2 regions of the Paenibacillus sp. y28 genome follow, and region 1 is predicted to be linked to the other one. Evidence: a T-box and tRNA genes for the amino acid it is inferred to sense, from the RefSeq annotation. Region 1 holds a T-box; the other holds one or more tRNA genes.
The links. The T-box of region 1 lies ahead of ileS (isoleucine--tRNA ligase). A T-box ahead of a tRNA ligase gene usually reads a tRNA of that ligase, here a tRNA-Ile.
Positions count from the first base shown of each region.

Region 2: it has a tRNA-Ile gene. The T-box ahead of ileS (isoleucine--tRNA ligase) is inferred to sense a tRNA for this amino acid. The anticodon was not compared.

Region 1 is NZ_JBBBNV010000015.1:95,136-109,690, forward strand. It holds gene WBG83_RS13665 (YggS family pyridoxal phosphate-dependent enzyme) at 1-605, shown strand, start outside; gene WBG83_RS13670 (cell division protein SepF) at 648-1,085, shown strand; gene WBG83_RS13675 (YggT family protein) at 1,102-1,380, shown strand; gene WBG83_RS13680 (YlmH family RNA-binding protein) at 1,392-2,174, shown strand; gene WBG83_RS13685 (DivIVA domain-containing protein) at 2,262-2,741, shown strand; T-box leader at 2,933-3,175, shown strand; gene ileS (isoleucine--tRNA ligase) at 3,253-6,009, shown strand; gene WBG83_RS13695 (TraR/DksA C4-type zinc finger protein) at 6,087-6,809, opposite strand; gene lspA (signal peptidase II) at 6,921-7,430, shown strand; gene WBG83_RS13705 (RluA family pseudouridine synthase) at 7,427-8,455, shown strand; gene WBG83_RS13710 (LL-diaminopimelate aminotransferase) at 8,744-9,979, shown strand; gene pyrR (bifunctional pyr operon transcriptional regulator/uracil phosphoribosyltransferase PyrR) at 10,386-10,934, shown strand; gene WBG83_RS13720 (aspartate carbamoyltransferase catalytic subunit) at 10,964-11,839, shown strand; gene WBG83_RS13725 (dihydroorotase) at 11,878-13,158, shown strand; gene WBG83_RS13730 (carbamoyl phosphate synthase small subunit) at 13,199-14,368, shown strand; gene carB (carbamoyl-phosphate synthase large subunit) at 14,355-14,555, shown strand, end outside.
Region 2 is NZ_JBBBNV010000057.1:443-7,930, forward strand. It holds gene WBG83_RS21940 (hypothetical protein) at 1-104, shown strand, start outside; gene WBG83_RS21945 (superoxide dismutase family protein) at 431-985, opposite strand; gene WBG83_RS21950 (protease complex subunit PrcB family protein) at 1,211-2,053, shown strand; gene WBG83_RS21955 (hypothetical protein) at 2,586-2,951, shown strand; tRNA gene WBG83_RS21960 (tRNA-Ile) at 3,297-3,370, opposite strand; tRNA gene WBG83_RS21965 (tRNA-Met) at 3,381-3,457, opposite strand; gene WBG83_RS21970 (hypothetical protein) at 3,539-3,703, opposite strand; gene WBG83_RS21975 (phosphatidylglycerophosphatase A family protein) at 3,802-4,353, opposite strand; gene WBG83_RS21980 (2'-5' RNA ligase family protein) at 4,483-5,004, shown strand; gene WBG83_RS21985 (hypothetical protein) at 5,237-7,399, opposite strand.

The sequences.
Region 1 (14,555 bases):
AAGACATAAATGTAATCGCCGTAACGAAATATGTATCACTTGACACCGCCAGACAAGCTGTAGAAGAAGGGTGCACTCATGTCGGGGAGAACCGCTGGCAGGATGCCAAAGAGAAGTGGGAGGCAATCGGCGGTGCAGCCACCTGGCATTTCATCGGGCATCTGCAGACCAACAAGGTTAAGGATGTGCTCGGCAAATTTGCTTATATTCATTCTCTGGACCGGATATCGCTGGCTGAGGAGCTGCAAAAGAAGGCGGCGGCTTCAGGAGTAACGGCGAATTGCTTTATCCAGGTCAATGTGTCCGGAGAGGAAAGCAAATACGGGCTTGCGCCGGACAAGCTGCTTTCGTTTGTTGAAGAAATCAAGACGATGTCGGCCCTGCGCATTGTCGGTCTGATGACCATGGCGCCTTATGAGGATGCGGAGGCAACGCGCCCGGTATTCAGGGGCTTGCGGGAGCTTCGCGATCGGCTGAACCGCAGCGGAATGCTTGCATATGAAGTGCCGCATCTGTCAATGGGCATGTCCAATGATTTTGAAATCGCTATCGAAGAAGGGGCGACCTGGGTGCGTCTGGGCTCGATTCTAGTCGGTAAGGAATAGGAATATTTTGGGCAAAATGAAATGATGAGATGAGGGATGATGATGGGCGTAGTGAATAAATTTATGAATTTTCTTGGCCTTCAGGAAGAAGAGGAAATGATCGAGAAAGAAAAAATCGCCGATACTCATGAAGAAATTGAAACCCCGTTCCAAGATACACGTAAACAACAGAAGAGCAATATCGTCAGCATCCATTCGCAAAAAAATGTGCGCGTCGTGCTGAGTGAGCCCCGCTCCTACGAGGAAACTCAGGAAATTGCCGACCATCTCCGCTCACGGCGCCCGGTAGTCGTTAATTTGCAGCGTGTTCGGACGGAACAGGCGGTGCGCATTGTGGATTTCCTGAGCGGTACCGTGTATGCTTTGAATGGGAGCATCTCCAAGATTGGCCCGAACATTTTCATCTGCACGCCGGACTCGGTGGAGATACAAGGCGCGATTACCGAAATGATGGGCCAGCAGGAGACTGACTACAACTGATATCGAGGTGAAGGGATTGTCTGGTTTTCAAGGTACGATTTTGAGTTTTGTGGCTGTAGCGCTGGAAATATATTCCTACCTGATGATCGCTTACGTGCTGCTGTCATGGCTTCCAGGCGCGCGGGACAGCTTTATCGGTCAAATGCTTGCGAGGCTGGTGGAGCCGTACTTGGCGCCGTTTAGGAAGCTTATTCCCCCGATTGGCGGAATGATTGATATTTCTCCTATCGTTGCATTTTTTGCCTTTAAGTTTGTCACAATCGGTATTTTGACTGTGCTGGGCTGGATTTTGTAAGGAGGCATCGGGTGGTGAACGACAATCTTTATGCGCATTTTCATCCGGACGAACGGCCGTTTGTGGATAAAGCATCTGATTGGGTGCAGCGTGCGGCCGATCATACGGTGAAGGTGACCGATTTTCTTGACCCGCGCCAGGCTTTTATTTTGGAATCGCTGGTCAACCGCGAGCCGGACGTAAACATCCGGTTTGACGGCGGTTACGAGGGGGCTGAACGCAAAAGAGCGGTTATCGTGCCGGATTACCGCGACCCGGAGGACGAAGACATCCATCTGCAGGTGCTTGAAATTTCTTCGGACGACACCAGGTTCAGCGAGCTGGAGCACGGGGACTTTCTGGGAGCCCTGCTCGGTCTCGGGATTAAGCGGGACAAAATTGGCGATTTGCACGTGCATTCCAGTAAATGCCATTGCCTTGTAGCCGGCGAGATGATTGGGTTTGTCGATACGGAATTACGCCACGTCCACCGCGTTCATGTTCTGACGGACATCGTGCCGCTCTCCCGCCTGGAGGTGGCTAAGGTGTCGCTGGAGGAAATGAGCTTGTCGGTGGCTTCGCTGCGTTTGGACGGCATTGTAAGCGACGTTTGCCGCCTCAGCCGGGCCAAGGTGCTGGCTCCGATACAGAACGGCCGCTGCAAAGTCAATTGGAAGGTCGTCGAGGACCCGTCAAAGCCGCTTCAGGAAGGTGATGTAGTTTCGTTTCAGGGCTTCGGAAGGTTTAAAGTGCTGGAAGTGGAGGGCGTGACGAAAAAGGGCCGGATTCGTGTAAAAATTGGCAAATACATTTGAACAATGCAGGAATTCAGGCAAACCTGTCGAATATATGTTTTCAAAACCTTGTAAGTAGACGTTTTGAAAAGCCACAGGAGGTGCATCATGCCGCTTACCCCGCTGGACATACATAATAAAGAATTCAGCCGCAGCTTCCGCGGCTACAACGAGGACGAGGTCAATGAATTTCTGGATCAAATTATTAAGGATTATGAGGCCTTGATAAGGGAATCCAAGGATTTGCAAAATCAGGTGGAGACGCTGCAAGAGCGTCTGAATCATTTTGCGAACATTGAGGAAACACTGAGCAAGACCATTATTGTCGCCCAGGAAGCCGCGGATGAGGTGCGGAGCAACGCGAAGAAGGAAGCGCAGCTTATCGTGAAGGAAGCGGAGAAAAATGCGGACCGCATCATTAACGAGTCGCTCATCAAATCGCGCAAAATTTCACTCGAAATTGAAGAGCTGAAAAAACAGGCCACCATTTACAGAACGCGCTTCAGAACGCTGCTGGAAGCTCAAGTGGAGCTGCTCAATAATGACAGCTGGGAAACGTTCGCCCAGTTGAATGCGGCTAACGAGTAACGGGAATTCAGCCTTTGCCTAATGTGGCTATCGTAGAAGCCGCCGGAGGGCGGGAGACAGGTTACGCTACATGCTGGAGGAATGCAGGACTCATACATATGTCTTGTAGAACATAGAGAATATTCGCCTGCAGGAAGCGCAGGAAGTTGACTATTTACCGCGCTTGGGCTATACTCGGGCGTAATAAACTGTGTAAAGCGATGACTGGGACAAGTAAATCGGGCTTTTGCCGGTGCCAGCGAGTTAGGGTTTTGGTGCAAGCCTAATCCCGGCCGCCGATTGAATATCACCCAGGAGTGTCTCTTGAACGAGCTGAAGTAGAGAGAACCGGCTGATCCCGTTACCGATCGTCAAGCGGAGAAGGCACGGGTGCGGCAGCACACGGCTGCTGAATCCGAACTAGGGTGGTACCGCGTGCACATCTCGTCCCTTGAGGGACGGGATTTTTTTGTTGTGATGCGCTAGAGCAGTGTTACTATGGATGAAGGAGAAGAGATAACGAATGAGTGAAATCGACTATTCCAAAACATTAAATCTGCCTGTAACGGAGTTTCCGATGCGCGGGAACTTGCCGCAGCGGGAGCCGGATATTCAAAAGGCTTGGCAGGAGCAGGACATTTACGGACAAGTGCAGAAGAGCCGGGAAGGCAAGCCAAAGTTTATTTTGCATGACGGGCCTCCTTATGCGAATGGGGATATTCATATTGGTCATGCGTTAAACAAAGTATTGAAGGACTTTATTGTCCGTTTCAAAACGATGCAGGGCTTTGACGCGCCGTATGTCCCGGGCTGGGATACGCACGGCCTGCCGATTGAGCAGGCTATTGCCAACAGCGGCAAGGTCGATCGCAAAAAAATGAGCGTTTCCGAGTTCCGCGAGTATTGTAAGGAATATGCGCTGAAATGGGTGGAGAAGCAAAAGGGCCAATTCCAGCGGCTTGGCGTGCGAGGAGATTGGAGCAACCCGTACATTACGCTTCAGCCGGAATATGAAGCCCAGCAAATCCGGGTATTCGGCGACATGGTCAAAAAAGGGTATATTTACAAAGGGCTGAAGCCGGTATACTGGTCCCCTTCGTCGGAAAGCGCGCTTGCGGAAGCGGAAATCGAATACCGCGAGAAAACGTCGGCTTCTATCTACGTGGCCTTCGAGGTTGCCGACGGGAAAGGCAAGCTGCCTGAAGACGCGGCCGTTGTGATTTGGACGACCACACCTTGGACGCTTCCCGCCAACCTGGGAATCAGCCTGCATCCGGAATATGATTATGCTGTGGTAACTGCGGCTGGCCGCAAATTCGTTGTGGCTCAAGGCTTGCTTGAAGCAGTCGCCAAAGAGATCGGCTGGAGCGATGTGCAGGTAGTGTCCACGATAAAAGGAGCAGAGCTGGACGGCGTTCTATGCAAGCACCCGTTCTATGACCGCACTTCGCTGGTCATGGCGGGAGAGCATGTCACGCTGGAAGCAGGAACAGGCTGTGTCCATACGGCTCCGGGACACGGGGAGGATGACTTCCTGATCGGACAGCGCTACAGCTTAGGGGTGCTTTGCCCTGTGGACGATCAAGGGAAGTTCACTTCCGAAGCGCCGGGCTTTGAAGGGATTTTTTATGATAAAGCGAACAAACTAATTACAGAGAAGCTGGAAGCATCAGGACATTTGCTGAAGCTAGGTTTTATTAATCACCAGTACGCGCATGACTGGCGGACCAAGAAGCCGGTCATTTACCGGGCTACTGAACAATGGTTCGCTTCCATTGACAAGTTCCGTGATACGATGCTGGAGCAAATCAGCCAGTTGAACTGGACGCCGCATTGGGGCGAAGTGCGGATGCATAATATGATCGCGGATCGCGGGGACTGGTGCATTTCCCGCCAGCGGACATGGGGCGTGCCGATTCCGATTTTTTATTGCAAAGGCTGCGGAACCCCGCTTGTAAACGATGCTACGATTGAGCATGTGGCAGGCATTTTTGAAGAGCATGGCTCCAATGCCTGGTTCGACCGGGAACCGAAGGATTTGCTTCCGGTCGGCACGTCGTGCTCCTGCGGAAGCGCGGAGTTCCGTAAAGAAACAGATATTATGGATGTCTGGTTTGACTCGGGCTCCAGCCATGCAGGCGTGCTGGAGACCCGTCCGGAGCTGCAGTGGCCGGCCGATTTGTATTTGGAAGGCTCGGATCAATATCGAGGCTGGTTCAACTCCTCCTTGATTACGGCAACCGCTGTACGCGGGCAAGCGCCGTATAAAGGGATTTTGAGCCATGGCTTTACGCTGGATGGCGAAGGCCGGAAGATGTCCAAATCCCTCGGCAATACAATTGATCCAAATCAGGTATGCAATAAGCTGGGCGCGGATATTTTACGTCTATGGGTTGCTTCCGTGGATTATCAGGCGGACGTGCGCATTTCGGATAATATTTTGACCCAAATTACAGAGGGTTACCGAAAAATTCGCAATACCCTGCGTTATTTCTTGGGCAATTTGTCTGATTTCAACCCGGCTGTTGACCGCGTTGAAGCGTCCGCCATGAATGAGCTTGACCGCTACGCGCTGCTTTGTCTGAACCGTATGACCCAAAAAGTGCTGCAGGCATATGACGCTTATGAATTCCATGTGGTTTATCAAGCGGTGCACCATTTCTGCGCTGTAGAGATGAGCGCGTTCTACCTGGATATCGTGAAGGATCGCTTGTACGTCAGCCACCCTAATGACAAAGCGCGCCGGGCTGCGCAAACCGTTCTTTATGATGCGCTGCTGGCGATTGTAAGACTGATGGCTCCAATTGTGCCGCATACAGCCGATGAAGTGTGGGGGCATATTCCGCATACGGGCTTGTCCAGCGTTCAGCTGGCAGAATTCCCTGTGCCGGATAAGACCCTGGAGGATGAGGCGCTTGAAACGAAGTGGGAGGAATTCATTCTTGTGCGCGATGAGGTGAACAAAGCGCTAGAGGGTGCCCGCAAAGAAAAGGTTGTCGGCCAGTCGCTGGAATCCTGCCTGCATTTGTACCCGGATGAGGAAACGGCAAGCCTGCTGTCTCAAATGGAAGCGCTCGATCAGCTCTTTATTGTATCCAGGGTCGAAGTGTATGCGCCGGGAACGGCACCGGCTCCTTCTGCCTCTGCGCTTAAGGGAGTGGCCGTTAAGGTTGCGGTGGCTGAAGGCGACAAATGCCAGCGCTGCTGGGTTGTGACTCCGCTGGTGGGCCAAGACGAGGATTATCCGCATATTTGCCCGCGCTGCGCGGATGTAATGAAGCGGTTGTAATAAAAAGCCGGGACAGCGCTGCGAATGCAGCGCTCCCGGAACGATTTGTGTCTTGAGGACAGCCTGGTTGAAGCCTCTTATTCAACCAGGCGATTTGGTTCGAGGAGCGGCTCGCCCTCTTCTTCATCCAAATAGCGCTGGTATTGCTTGTTGCGGATGACGGTGATATTTCCGCCATAAATATCGGTGGCCAGGAAGCTTTCCAGCGGCTCGACATAACCGTCCAGCTCGCCAGCTTCAATATACATGTCATCATAGCTTTCAATTTGGCGGTCCTCCGCCATAGCCGGAGAGTCGGAGTTTCCCCAGCTTTCAACGATTTGCCAGGCATCTTCGCCATCGAAGCCGTTGTATTCGTGCTCATCCAGACTCGTTCGTCCAAAGGGCGGGGATAGAAATTGCTCCTCCACCGGACGGCGCTCGGACACGAACCGATCCGGCACGTGATCGACATGCTCGGCTGCGGTCGGCAGTGCTTCAAGCCGTTCATATGGAATGGGTTTGCCGGAGACCCTGCAGATGCCATAGGTTCCGCTATCCATGCTTAGCAGGGCTTGATTAATTTGCTCCAAATGCACTTTGGCATTTTCGTGCAGAGCGATATCTTTCCCCCGTTCATAGGTTTCCGTTGCGACATCGGCGGGGTGGTTATCATAAGCCGACAGCTCGCCGATTGCATCCCGCTGGGATTCACTTAAGCCGAAATCATCATTTTGTGCAAAATAGTGCTCCAGCTCTGCTTTTTCCTGAAGTAAACGGCTGCGCAAATGCTGCAGCTGTTCATCCGTCAAATGCGGCATCTCGTTATCTCCTTTCATAGCTGCCCTTTCGTCTCTAGGTTGAGCCGAAAGCGGGAAAACTAACAAGGGAATAACTTGCAGCGTCCGGCTCATCATCAAAGGAGGAAACCGATGCGTTTCATATGGTGGTATTACGTTGTGGCGATTGTAATTTTCGCCCTGGATCAAGTAACCAAATATGTGATTGTAACCAATATGGCTCTGTATGAGAGCAGAGCGGTAATCGGCGAATTTTTCACGATTACTTCTCACCGCAACCGCGGGGCAGCCTTTGGTATTTTGCAAAATCAGCGCTGGTTTTTTATTGTCATTACGCTCGTTGTGGTCGTCGGTATTGTTTATTATTTAAACCGGTCGGTTCGTGAGAAGAAGCGTCTGCTTCCGGCGGCTTTAGCCTTGCTGCTTGGCGGGGCGCTGGGCAATTTCATTGACCGGGCGCTGTACGGCGAGGTTGTAGATTTTCTGCAGTTCCGCTTTCAGTTTTCCTTTTTCGGAACACCGGTAGATTACACGTACCCCATCTTCAATTTGGCGGATTCCGCTATCGTTATCGGGGTCGCGCTCATTTTGCTCGATTCCGTCATTGCATGGCGCAAAGAAAAACGTGAGGTAGCATCATGAAGCATACAAGAACTACAGAACCAACCAGCAGTGTAAATGGACCTGACTTGGAGCACAATACTGCTGCAGCAGGCTTTTTGGATGCCGCTTCGGAGGAGGAAGGCACAGAACAGCACATCGAGCTTGTTGTCCAGCCGGATGAGGCCGGACAGCGGATTGACAAGCTGGTTGCCGAGTCGATGGAGCAGGAGGTGTCCCGGACACAAGTACAGCAGTGGATTCGGGACGGTTATGTTACCGTCGGCGGCAGGATGGTGAAGCCGAATGCCAAGCTGAGTGAAGGCGATCAGATTCGGGTTAAGCCCCCGGAGCCGGAAGCGCTCGAAATCGCGCCGGAGAACATACCGCTGGACATTGTATATGAGGATTCAGATATGATCGTCATTAACAAACCGCGCGGGCTGGTCGTTCATCCTGCGCCGGGGCATACTTCAGGCACGCTGGTAAACGCGCTGCTTTACCACTGCGGGGATTTATCCGGCATCAACGGCGTGCTGCGGCCCGGAATTGTTCACCGCATCGACAAGGATACGTCAGGCCTAATCATGGCCGCGAAAAATGATCTGGCCCATGCCGGGCTGGCCGCCCAGCTTAAAGATCATACAGTTACCCGCAAATACATTGGCCTTGCGTATGGTGTAGTGCCCCATGAGCAGGGGACGATCGACGCTCCGATCGGCAGAGACAGCCAGGACCGCAAAATGTATACCGTGACGGATAAAAACAGCAAGCATGCCGTGACTCACTTTGTGGTGCTGGAGAGATTTCCCGACGCTACGCTGCTTGAGCTGAAGCTGGAGACAGGGCGTACGCATCAAATCCGTGTGCATCTGAAGTTTATCGGGCACTCTCTGGTCGGCGATCCGATGTACAGCACCCGGAACAAGGCGATTACGATGCAGGGCCAGGCGCTGCATGCGGCTGTGCTTGGCTTCGTTCATCCGCGCACAGGGGAGCGGCTCCATTTTGAAGCCGGGCTGCCTGAGGATATGAAGCTGGTGCTGGAGCAGCTGCGCAGCAGATAGAGTGTGCTCCGGCTATGGTTTTTAGCGTTCTCGGCGTGAGGTGCATCGCGGCATACAGCAGCCATCGTCCCAATTTCTATTTTGGAATAAAGCCCGGTGAAATCGTGTATTTACGAAGTAGCAGAGCTTTGGGGACGTAACATAGTATGGTATATGTGGAATAATGCAAATTAAAGGCGCTTTATTCTATGGAAACAAACGGGTGAAACCGATACACTTGGATACTAGATAAATGAGAACTTGTTACCTTTGTTGACATCATATCCAGAAGTGATGGAGGAATCCGGCATGGCTAAAATTAATCAAAATTACCTGCAGCTGCAAGGCAGCTATTTGTTCTCCGAGATTGCAAAGCGCCGCACCAAATTTATTAGTGAAAATCCGAATGCCCAAATCATTAGCCTTGGTATCGGCGATGTAACCCGCGCACTGCCTCAGTCCGTTCTGACTGGTCTGCACAACGCTGTGGACGAGCTGGCTAGCGAGAAGTCGTTCCGCGGCTACGGTCCGGAGCAGGGCTACGATTTCTTGATCAACGCTATTATTGAGCACGACTACAAAACCCGCGGTGTTACGCTGAATTCGAATGAAGTGTTCGTCAGCGACGGCTCCAAGTGCGACGTGGGCAACATCCAGGAAATTTTCAGCGGGGACAGCATTATTGCGGTTCAAGATCCGGTGTACCCGGTTTATGTGGACAGCAACGTAATGGCTGGACGCTCAGGTAACTATAATAAAGAAACGAACCGTTACGACAACATCGTATACTTGACCTGCAATCAGGAAAATAACTTCAAGCCGGAGCTGCCGACTCAAAAGGTCGATTTGATTTACCTGTGCTATCCGAACAACCCGACAGGGATGACTCTTACGAAGGCGGAACTGAAGAAATGGGTTGATTATGCGAAGGAAAACAAATGTATCCTTTTGTTCGACTCCGCATATGAAGCCTTTATTCAGGAAGATGATGTGCCGCGCAGCATTTATGAGATCGAAGGCGCGAAGGAAGTGGCGATTGAATTCCGCAGCTACTCCAAAACCGCCGGCTTTACAGGTGTGCGCTGCGCCTACACTGTCGTGCCTCGCGAGCTGAAGGCTTATGATGAGGACGGCAATGAAATGCTGGTAAACGACCTGTGGAACCGCCGTCAAACGACGAAGTTCAATGGCTGCTCCTATGTAACGCAAAAAGGCGCGGCCGCGATTTACACGCCGGAAGGCCGTGAGCAAATCGCGGCGCTGGTCGATTATTATATGAGCAACGCAAAGGTCATTCGTGAGGGCTTGTCTTCTCTGGGCCTTAGCGTATTCGGCGGTGTCAACGCCCCGTACATCTGGCTGAAAACGCCGAACAATCTCAGCTCCTGGGAATTCTTCGATAAGCTTCTGTCCGAAGCTCATATCGTCGGTACGCCGGGTGTCGGCTTCGGTCAAGCGGGTCAAGGCTATTTCCGTCTGACTGCATTCGGCAGCCGCGAGAATACCGAGGCCGCTGTGGAACGGATTAAAAAGCTGAGCCTGTAGGCTACAGAGCGAGTTGAAGACTTTGAGAAAGCAGCAGCTTTCCCAAAGTCTTTTTTCTATATTCTGAATACTGCGGGGGCATTGGAATCACATAGGAAATGTCTTGACTTCTTTTGTCGAAAGTGCGATAATCCTGTTAAATGAATAGAACCTTTAACTCAGTCCCGAGAGGCTGGCAAGGTTACGTGAATTCCACCGCGCTGCGGGCTGGACATAGAGCACAGGCTTAAACCGAAAGGTGAGTCGACCTGTGTTTGTCCACGCGCGCAGATTTGGAAAAGCTCCTTGCTGCTACGGCACAAGGAGCTTTTTTTGCGGGAAGTCGTACATCTTTGCTTAGCCGGAATCGCACTTGCCGACCCGCAGGGAAGAAACGCCGCCAGACCGGATAGAAGGAGGAGCGGGCATGGCCGTTATCAAAAATATGATTATGGACGATGTCGCCATTCGGCGGGCATTAACGCGCATCGCCCATGAAATCCTTGAAAAAAATAAGGGCGTAGAAGACTGTATCTTTGTCGGAGTGCGTACAAGAGGCGTCTATCTGGCCCGCCGCATTGCCGAGCGGATTCAGGAAATTGAAACGGTATCTGTCCCGATTGGAGAGCTGGATGTGACGCGTTACCGCGATGACCGTCCCGAATTTAACGCTCCTCCCGAGGTTACGGAAGACCGGCTGGCGATACAGAATAAAAAAATTATTTTATGCGACGATGTTCTTTATACCGGGCGGACCGTCCGTGCGGCCATGGATGCCTTGATGGACCTGGGACGGCCCCAATCGATTCAGCTCGCCGTACTGGTGGACCGGGGGCACCGCGAGCTTCCGATTCGACCTGATTTTGTAGGCAAGAACGTTCCGACCTCCAAGCAGGAGCAGATTGAAGTGCACCTGAGCGAGATTGACCAGGACGACAGCGTCGTGATATTACAACAAAGGGGGACGACCGGATGACACAGGCAAACGTAGGGATCGACCGGCATATGCTCGGCATTAAGCAGCTCGGCAAAGAGGAAATTGTAAGCATACTAGACCGGGCGGCCTATTGGGAAAGCTATCCGAAGAAAGTAACGGATGTCCTTCAAGGTAAATTTGTCGCAAACATGTTTTTCGAGAACAGCACGCGGACCCGCTTTTCCTTTGAAGTGGCGGAGAAGCGGCTGGGCGCGGAGGTGCTTAACTTCTCTGCAGCCGCCTCCAGTGTGGAAAAGGGCGAGTCCATCTATGATACGGTACGTACGCTGGAATCGATGGGGATTGACGCCGGCGTCATCCGGATGAAGCCGATTGGTCTGCTGGCGGAGCTCGCGCAAAAAATTAAAGTGCCGCTTATCAATGCGGGGGACGGCAACAATGAGCATCCTACACAGGCGCTTCTGGACTTCTATACGATGCGCAAGGTTTTTGGAGAGTTCAAGGGCTTGACCGTCTCGATTATCGGGGACGTGCTGCACAGCCGGGTAGCCCGCTCAAATGTATACGGCCTAACGAAGCTTGGGGCGAAGGTGAAGTTTTGCGCTCCTGTCAACATGCAGGCGCCGGAGCTGGCAGAGTACGCAGACTATGTATCTATAGATGAAGCTCTTCAGTCCGATGTTGTCATGATGCTGCGCGTTCAGCTGGAGCGTCATGCCGGCGGCATGATTAAGTCGGCGGAGGAGTACCGCGAGCACTATGGCTTAACGGTGGAAAGAATGCAGCGGATGAAGCCACACGCCATCATCATGCATCCTGCGCCGGTCAACCGCAATGTCGAGATTGACGACGAACTGGTGGAGCATGAGAAGTCGAAAATTTTCACACAGATGAGCCACGGGGTTCCGATTCGGATGGCCGTTGTAGAACGGGCATTAGTATAAAACAATAGCAGCAAAATTGACATCGCCGGAGGTTGGTCATGGGAATTTGGATACTTAACGGAAACGTATGGAACGACGCTGCAGGTCAAATGGAAGTACAGCATATCCGGGTTGTGGAAGGGACTATTGCCGAGGTAACGGCGAATAAGCCGGACAATACCGCAGGCTATGAAGTCATTGATGCTTCCGGCAAGCTTGTCTCGGCAGGCTTTATCGACATGCATGTGCATTTGCGCGAGCCTGGCTACGAGCACAAGGAAACGATTGCCAGCGGAACTCGCTCGGCTGCCAAAGGCGGCTTCACAACTATCGCCTGCATGCCGAATACCCGCCCGGTTATCGATACGCCGGAAACCGTCGGCTTTGTATTGGACAAGGCTCAAACGGAAGGAATCGTTAAAGTTCTTCCTTACGCCTGCATCACCAAAAATGAGCTTGGCCGTGAGCTGACCGATTTTGCGGCGTTGAAAGAAGCAGGAGCTATCGGGTTCACAGACGACGGCGTCGGCGTTCAGAACGCGCAGATGATGAAGGATGCCATGAAGCTGGCCGCATCGCTGGAGCTGCCGATTATTGCGCACTGCGAGGACGACACACTAGTGGTCGGTGCTCCGGTCAATGAAGGCACATTCGCTACGAAGCACGGTCTCAAGGGCATTCCGAACGAATCCGAGGCGATTCACGTCGGCCGGGACATTTTGCTGGCGGAAGCAACGGGAGTTCATTACCATGTGTGCCACGTGAGCACAGAGCAGTCCGTACGTCTGATTCGTCTGGCGAAGCAAATCGGGATTAAAGTGACCGCAGAGGTTTGCCCGCATCACCTGCTTCTCTCGGAGGAAGATATTCCGAGCATGGATGCCAACTGGAAGATGAACCCGCCGCTGCGCTCCCGACGTGATGTGGAAGCCTGCATCGAAGGGCTGGAAGACGGCACTATCGATATGGTGGTTACGGATCATGCGCCGCACAGCCCGGAAGAAAAAGCAAAAGGCATGCAGCTCGCGCCATTCGGCATCTTAGGCTTTGAAACAGCATTCCCGCTGCTTTACTCGAAGTTCGTGCTTACCGGGAAATGGACGCTTGGTTTCCTGTTGGATCGTATGACTAAGGTGCCGGCCGATGTATTCGGTTTGGCCCAAGGCCGCCTAGCGCCTGGCAGCGCAGCAGACATTACAATTGTAGACATCGAGGAAGAACGCGCGGTGGACCCGGACACATTCTTGTCCAAGAGCCGCAACACGCCGTTTATCGGCTGGAAGCTGCGCGGCTGGCCGGTAACTACGCTGGTTGACGGCAAAGTGGTCTGGACGGAATAGTAAGGGACAGGTTAGCGAAAACCGAGAAGGAGTGAAACCCATGCAAGCAAGATTATTATTGGAAGACGGCACGCTTTTTACCGGAAAAGGGTTCGGCGCTGAAGGCGAATCGACGGGAGAAGTTGTGTTTAATACAGGAATTACTGGTTATCAAGAGGTGTTGTCGGACCCGTCCTACTGCGGACAAATCGTAACGATGACATACCCGCTGATCGGGAACTACGGTATCGCCCGTGATGATTTTGAATCCATCCGCCCGTTCATCCATGGCTTCGTCGTGCGCGAGCATGAATATGTGCCGAGCAACTGGAGAGCGGAATATACGCTGGACAGTCTGTTGAAGGAATACGGCATTGTCGGAATCAGCGGCATCGATACCCGGATGCTGACCCGCAAAATTCGTCATCACGGCGTAATGAAAGGTCTGCTCACTACATCCAGCAAGCCGGTTGCCGAGCTGATGGAGCAGCTGCAAGCCTCCAAGCTTATGACAGACCAAGTATCGCGTGTATCGACGAAAAGCGTATTTGGCTGCCCTGGAACGAAAGAGCGTGTCGTGCTGGTCGATTTCGGCGCTAAAAGCGGCATTGTGCGTGACCTGACAAAACGCGGCTGCGACGTTGTGGTTGTGCCTCATGATGCAACTGCAGACCAAATTCGCCGCCTTGCTCCGGATGGCATTCTGCTGTCCAACGGCCCTGGGGACCCTAAGGACGTTTCTCATGCCGCCAAAATGATTGCCGAGCTGCTCGGCGAATACCCGATTTTCGGTATCTGTCTTGGCCATCAGCTGTTCGCGCTCGCCTGCGGTGCAGATACGACCAAGCTGAAATTCGGTCACCGCGGCGGTAACCACCCGGTGAAGGATTTGATTTCGGGCCGCTGCTACATTACTTCCCAGAACCACGGCTACACGGTACTTGAGGATTCCATTCAAGGCACGGAGCTGGAAGTGACGCATATTAACAACAACGATAAGACGATTGAGGGACTTCGCCATAAGAAATATCCGGCCTTCTCAGTCCAATACCATCCGGAAGCAGCGCCAGGACCGTTCGATTCAAGCTACCTGTTCGATGATTTCCTGGATATGATTCGCACCTTTAAACAAGACAATCCGCAGCTGCCGCGCCAAGCGCAAATCGTAGCCGCACGCCCGGTTATTGCCGCCCCGGAACGGAAAGGAGCTCTTCAATATGCCCAAAAATAATACACTCAAAAAAATTCTTGTGATTGGCTCCGGTCCGATTGTTATCGGACAAGCGGCCGAGTTTGACTATGCCGGTACCCAGGCTTGCCAGGCGCTGAAAGAAGAGGGCATGGAAGTTGTCCTCATTAACAGCAACCCGGCGACTATCATGACCGATACAAACATGGCGGACAAAGTATACATCGAG
Region 2 (7,488 bases), on a different contig from region 1:
TTGTTCTGTTTGACCTGCTTGCGATTGTCCTGATCGAAAGACCTCGCCCCTTGTGCCCGCCCGGACCCTTCTTTCCCGGGGGATGCGGCCCCAGATTATTCTAAGCTGTCACAGATTACAGCAGTCCGTCCGAGTGTAACCTGACATTCCGGCATCGGCTTGCAGCCTTCCAAGTACCCGGCAAATCATCTGGCAGCGGCTATTTCTTATCGCTGTACTCGTCCGGCCTCAGGCTGTGCTCATCGCACGCACTCCCTGAATCAAACACCTCATCTCCCATATTGCCCCGATTCTTGGGTATATGCAGGCAATAAGCTTATGGGATATACCAGCTCGTACTAACACAGGGATTCGGGTGTCAGCGAGCAAAAAAGACAAACACCCTGCAGCCGATGGCAGTTCCTGCCACGGAGCGGGGTGTTTGTGCTGGTTACTTGATTATGCCGCAGGCGATACGCGCCCCGGAATTACCAGACGGATCGGTTTTATAATCGTCCACTTTCTCATGAATAATGAGGGAGGTTCCGCCCGGCTTCAGCAGCGAGTTCGGCGCTCCTGTTTCCAAAGTAACCTTTTTGGCGACCATGACAGCAGATGCCTTTCCATCCTGATTGACCTCCAGATTCGGCAAATCTCCGTTATGAAACCCTCTTGGATTCTCAAAGCCATGCTGCTTGCCATCCGGGTTGAAGTGGTCCCCGGCCGATTTAAATTCTGGTGGCTCGCACGTTCCGTTTTGATGAATATGGAAGCCATGCAAGCCCGGAGTTAAGCCGGAAACCTCCACTTCAATCTGAACACCCGCTTTCATTTGCCTAAGGGTAGCCGAACCAATCGCTTCCCCGTTTGTGTTCTTTATCTCCACCGTAACCGGCTGGACCGCCTCCGGCTCAACCAGCGCTGTTCCTTGTGTCGGCTCAGCACGGCAAGCTGTCAGAGCCAGCAGCGCAGCGGCTGGAATCAGCCATTTCTTCCATTCGATCAAAACAAACGTCCTCCCTTACTGTCATCCATTTTATATCCTACTAAGGAAGGTATGCCCCTTTATCATTTTTTTTATGTAAGGCACACATGAAAAAATGAGGATTTTTTTCTGCAGGTTGTTGAATTATAATAGAACCAGAATAACGACAGTCCGATAAAAGCTTGGACCGGGTCTGCTGCAACATTTTTATACGGAGCTGCGTTAGTAATGATGAGGTGAAACAAAATGAAAACATATCAAAAACAATGGCTGCGGAAGGGGGCTCTCTCCCTGCTGCTATTACTATCCTTCGGCAGCACTTCTCTGGCCTTCGATGATATTGCAGGTACGCCGCAGGAGGAGAGCATTCTCTCCTTGAAAGAGGCCGGAATTGTAAACGGCGTTGACGCCAACCACTTCGATCCGAAAGGCCCGGTTTCTTATGGCGAGGCTGTGCCTATGATTGTAAAAGGGCTTGATCTCAACATCGACAACATCCGGTTCATCAAGGCTCCGCAGGCGAGCGATTTTTTCGCAAACGTGGCCAATGATGCCTGGAATGCGGAAGCTTTTATTATTGCTTCTTTGAACGGGCTCCCTATTCCTTCCGATGTCCAGCCGCAGCAAACGATCTCTGCACAGGACTATGCCATGCTGCTGACCGCGGCACTGAGAGATAGCGCTGCAGCAGCCCAAGGAACCATTGCATTCGATACGACACAGGAAATGAATCGGGGTCTTGCCGCAGATTGGCTATATAAAGCGCGCCAGCTGGCTTCCATTTCGCTTTCTGTTGAAACGGAAAAGGTATCCGACGAGGTAAACAAGGTTACTCTTTCCTGGGGATCTCAGCCGAATTCAGGCTATGCCATCCAAATCACCCGTATTGAATTTAACAACGGCCAAGCACACATTTATTACACCTTATCCTATCCGGAACCGGACAAAATGTATGCACAGGTCATTACGTATCCCAAAGCAGTAACGTATATCGACAGTCAGTACAAGCCGGTCGCTGTTCCTGTCAAGCCTGCTGCTCCCGATCCGGCGGCCGAAGCAAATCCGCCCGCAGCAGTTCCTCACTCTTGAGGAGAACCGGAAGTCAGAAGCAAAGCCCTTCCTGCCGGAAGGGCTTTTTGCTATCAGCTTCATTTCTCGGGAAACAAGCCCTGTTGTTCTGCTATAACAAGGCTGCAAATAACAAGGCTGCAAATAAAAAAAGAAAGCCCTCGAAAGCGGACTTTCCTTGTTCAAGTAGAGAAGCTTATAGCTCCAGGAAGCTTTGAATAATTTGAAAGGGAAGAGCTCCAATCGCAATAATTCCGTACACGATTCCTTGTAAAATATTTTTGAGAGCTTTCATACCCCATCACTCCAATCCAAGTTTGTCAAAGTTGTGTCTATGTAGAGAGTATACTCCTAAACCGAAGCACTTTTATTAAAATAACATTAATTTTTGAGAAAAATTTTGCAGGGCAATGAGAAAAATCATATTTCGGCCAGAACAACCTATATTTTTCCATATAAATACATGCTAACATAAAATGCGCCTATGAATGAAAAGAAAGGAGATACTTCCATTTATTTGTGTTATCTATTTAAAAAAGGAGCTGATTCATTAATGAAAAAACGTTGGTTTACGACGCTCGCCGTAGCAGCTTCGGTATTTATGACGGCCCTGCCTGTCCATGCAACCGGTGAAGAAACGATTTTTGTCACCAATTCCGCACGTTCAGCAGCGAGCCAGCTGTATACCGGCAGCACAGCGGAAGTGTATATTGAAGGCTGGTCAACCAGCTCCGAGATTAACTGGTATATTCTTGATCAATACGGAACCACCGTCGACTACGGAACAGTCGGAACCCCGAATCGCAAGTATGAGCAATTTGCCAGATATTATCCCGGCTCTGGAAGCCTTCAGCTTGTCATGGAATGCACCGACAGCAGCTTCTGTGACGGGAGCGGGAACATTTGGGTCCACTGGTAAAACCATGAAATGAATACCGGATAGCCCCAGCGGATAACCTTCTGATTATCGAATCAGGAGGTTATCTGCTCGAATCTCGGTTACAATCTCAACCACGGTTGGTAAACAACAGGAAGACAACAGGAAAGAGCGAATCAACCGTAGAGTAAGTAAGTAAGAAGTAAGTAAGGTAGAATAGCCATGTGAAGAAGAATTAAAGAGGGGGAATAAGGCCAAATAACTGAATCAGCTAAACGAGCGTAAGGAGTCCGGCCTAAACTGAAACGGCAGCTTATGACCAATCGCAATAAATAAAAGGCCCTAAAAAACACAAAAAACCTTGCAAAATCAAGGTTTCTGCTAAAGTGGGCCCTGCAGGACTCGAACCTGCGACCAATCGGTTATGAGCCGACCGCTCTGACCAACTGAGCTAAGGGCCCGAACGAGAATTGGTTGCGGGGGCAGGATTTGAACCTGCGGCCTTCGGGTTATGAGCCCGACGAGCTACCGGGCTGCTCCACCCCGCGTCAGTTGTTAGTGTCCGTTCACAGCGACAAATATAACTATACACTAAACCGAAAGGTCCCGTCAAGAAAATTTTTCAAATCTTAAAGCACATACCGAACGCCGAACCGTCCCTTTTTAGACCGGAAGACTTCGACCTCTTGAGGGCATTCATAGCCGTATATCCACCAGTCCTCTTCCATCCGCTTCGCCAAACAGCCCGCCTGAAATTTGGAATCATACAATTTGACCCAGTACACCCACCTCATCCGGCTCTCCTCCTTTTTCCTTCTCTGTTCTACAGGATACCCCAATTTCCCGCAAAAAAATCCCTGAAAACGGGAAATTCCCGAATCCAGGGACGTGGTCATCCGGCCTGCTCCTTGGGCGAAAAGGATGTTGATTGTGCTGACTGCTGCTCTTCCAAATCACGCTGCCGGTGAGCAATCCGGCTTGATGCCGAAGCTGCGACACTGGCTACCAGGTCGTCAAGGAACGTATGCACGCCATTTCCGTTTTTGGTATCCAGCTTCTTAATGATTCCGATTTTGTGCTTATCCAAATGCCCAAAGGTCGTTACCGCAATACTTCCGTAGCCGAAGACGGAGCCGAGAGCTAAAGTCTCATCGCAGCCGAATAGCCCCTCATCACTCTCTACAATCGACTGGAGCGGCTCGGAAAGCAAGCCTTTCTCAGCCAATGTATCTAGCTCAATGCCCACAAGAAGGGCATGCAGAAGCTCCCTTTTGGCAAGAACCGCTTGTACACTGTCCAAGCAGGCCTCCATACTCAATTGCGGGTTATAAGGGGATTGCATTTCGTATACAATTTCGGCAATGTCCTCCAAGCTTACGCCCCGTTCGGCCAGCTTTTGCAGGACAGAGGATTTAATTTCATTGCTGTGTACTTGCCGCTTCATCTGGAGTCTCCCCTTTCAAAGATAAGCCAATTATATCATAATTTTCTGATAAAGTTGAACCTTCATTTGTTGGATTGCCGAAGCAAACGGTATAATAAGAAGGAGGAAACGAAAAGGAGTGACGTGAATATGAAATACGGAATTGCTGTGTTTCCCCCAAAATCCATTCAAGATACGGCGAACAGTCTGCGAAAACGATATGATCCGAATTACAGCCTGATTCCTCCCCATCTGACCGTTCGTGAAGCTGGGGAAACCGACGAGACGGGACTTCAGCACATCATTTCTCACCTGAACCAGCTGACTGCTGAGTTAGCCCCTTTTCCGATCACATTCAATCGGTTCTCCACCTTTTACCCGGTCAATCCGGTGATTTACATGGCGACAGCCGATCCCGAGCCGTTTCGCCGGCTGCACCGCAAGGTTTGCAGCGGACCGCTCGAAGTGGCGAATCCCCGGTACGAATTTCACCCCCATCTGACGATTGGGCAAAATCTGAATAATGACGAGCTGCATGATGTGCTCGCCAGCCTGAGAAACCGCCCTATCGATCTCACTTTTATAGCAGATCGGCTTCATTTGTTGTACCAGACGGACAATAGGGCCTGGACGACTCATCAAACCTTCCTGCTCCAAGGTACCCCGATTTAAAACGATGCCCGGTCAGAGGGGTATTCCCTCCACCGGGCATTTTGCGTCCCTTGGTGACCGACAGAAGCCGCGGCTGAACGGCATAAACGTCTTCTCAGGACAAATTATCGATTCTCCGCAAAACAGGCTCTTCGCGGCGCGCAGCTCCCAGCGCGCGCTGTTTCGCTGCATGACGGCGGTCGTTCGACCACACCACAGCCTTCGCTTCTATCGTCTCCCCGATACCGGAAGCTCAATCATTGTACATAAACCAATACAGATCCTTCGTGGCCAGCAGCTTCTTCTGTCCGGATTGGAATTCGTGGTACACGTTCAAGCGATATTTTTCCATATCTTCGACGTTAAATTTCAAATTCTCATCGGCCTTGATCAGCTTCATCTGATGGAAGCCCAGATCCAGCACCTTGCTCTCATCCTTGCCTGTTTCCAAATCGAGATAATGGGACATTTTGAATTTCCCTCGCGTATCCTCCATCTCCACGATCAGCTTCTGGTTGTCCATATTCGTTTCCATCAGCAGGTTATGGGTCAGTTCATATTCGAACTTCAATTCAACTTCACCTGTAACAAAATTAAGCTGGGTGCCGAAATTACTCATCGATATGGTGTAAGGGGCGATTTCGAGCTCCTTAAATGATGCTTTCGGTTCCTTCTGCTCCGCTGGAAGAACGAAGGAAGCGGCATTCACGTACCCGTCCGGGTCCTTCTCCGCCAGCTTGCCGTCCTTCACGGCATCTCCGATTAAGAGCTGCAGGCCCTCGGTGGCATACGATTTCGGCACGCTGCTCCATACATACAGCAACCCCGTTGCGCCCGGTCTAACTTTCTCAGACAGCTCGGTCACTTGTGCAGGGTATACCGTTCCGTCCGCCGCGCGGAAATGAGCAACAAGCTTGGCGATGTCGGTATGACGCTTCTCCAGGTTCTCTACCGCAAGCTGAGCGGCATAAATATCCGAGGATTTACCCGTAAATGTCATCACAGAGCGTACAGAATAGTCTGCCTGACGACCGATGGCCGTCAGCTTGCGTTTGGCCCCGTTCGGAATCAGCCCTACCTGCAGCAAATCCGAGTTATGGTAAAATTGCACCAAATCCACCTTCACAGGCTTATCTGTGCTGGAGGCCGCACTTCCGCTCAGCGTATCTACAGTTTCATTTTCCTGCAGCAACAGCTTTACCCGCTTAAACTGCGTCGTAAACGGAATTTTGCCAATCAGCTGCAATTGCAGTTCACTTCCCGGATTGAGTGAGATAACCTTGTCCGTATTCACAGCCACCGCTTCCACCTTGGTCGCATCGTCCAGTTCGAAATATCCCGTAAAATCCGGAATCGGCAAAGACTCCGTTCCCTGGTTCGCGATAATAACATTGGCCGTCAAAAGATCCTCATCCTCCCACGGAAGACGATGCAGACCGGTCATGCTGGCCGTATAAATTCCATGCTTATTGCTAAACTCATACACCGCGCCAAGGGACACATCATCCGCTTTTGCCTGTGGCAAATCATATTCAGCAACAGGCACAACCAGCGCCGTGCCGTCGGAAGCGCCCCCTTCGATCGTTTGTTTCACACTCAGCTTCCAGCCCTCAAGACCGGCCTCCTGCGGGATGATCGCAGTCAAAATGCCTTCCTTATCCTCAAGCGGCTGCAGCACCGTATCCTTGGTCAGGCCGGACACATTCATAGGGTACGACAGTCCGTCCGCCGTCTCTACCGTAAACTGCAGGTCAGGAAGCTTGATGCTGCGGCTTCCGGAATTCACCATCATAAAGGAAACCGTAGGCAGCGAGTTTATATCGTTCTTACTGACATTAACACGCTTGACATAGGTTGTAATCGGCACACCGGATAACAAAACACTCCGCTTGCTGTCTGACGGTGTCTGCAGACTATAGCTGTCCGGAACGGCGATTTCACCGACAACCCGTTCAAAATTCGGCGCGTCGAAATCCCACTTAATCACCTGGAATTTCAGGTCTGCGAGGGCCGTTGCTTTGCTAACCTTGGCATAAAAATGAAATTGCTGGGACGTGCCTGCCGCTACCTTGTTTTTATCCTTGTCCTGGGCCTGCAGCTGTACATCGATGACCGCTCCCGTCCCGCTGTTCAGCCGGATCCAATAATCAACAAACTGCATATCCCGATCCGAGCCGTTGACAAGCTCTGCTGTAAAGCTAACCGTGTTCAGCTCTTCGCCGGTAAGCAAATTCACTTCTTGAATATTCAGCTTACTCTGTGAAGTAAGAGCTATCGAACCGATAGGATTCGCTATGGATAATAGAATAGCTGGCGGGCTCCCCGCGTCATCGGCCCACACCGGGGTAACACTCGATGCCAATAATACGGCTGATAATGCTACACTGAACAATGATTTTCGACTTTTCTTTTTCACTACATTGCCCTCCTGTAATAAAAAACCATGGATATGAAAACGTTTACTTCTAGCTATAATCAAATATAGCCGATGAGTTTTCCTTTGTA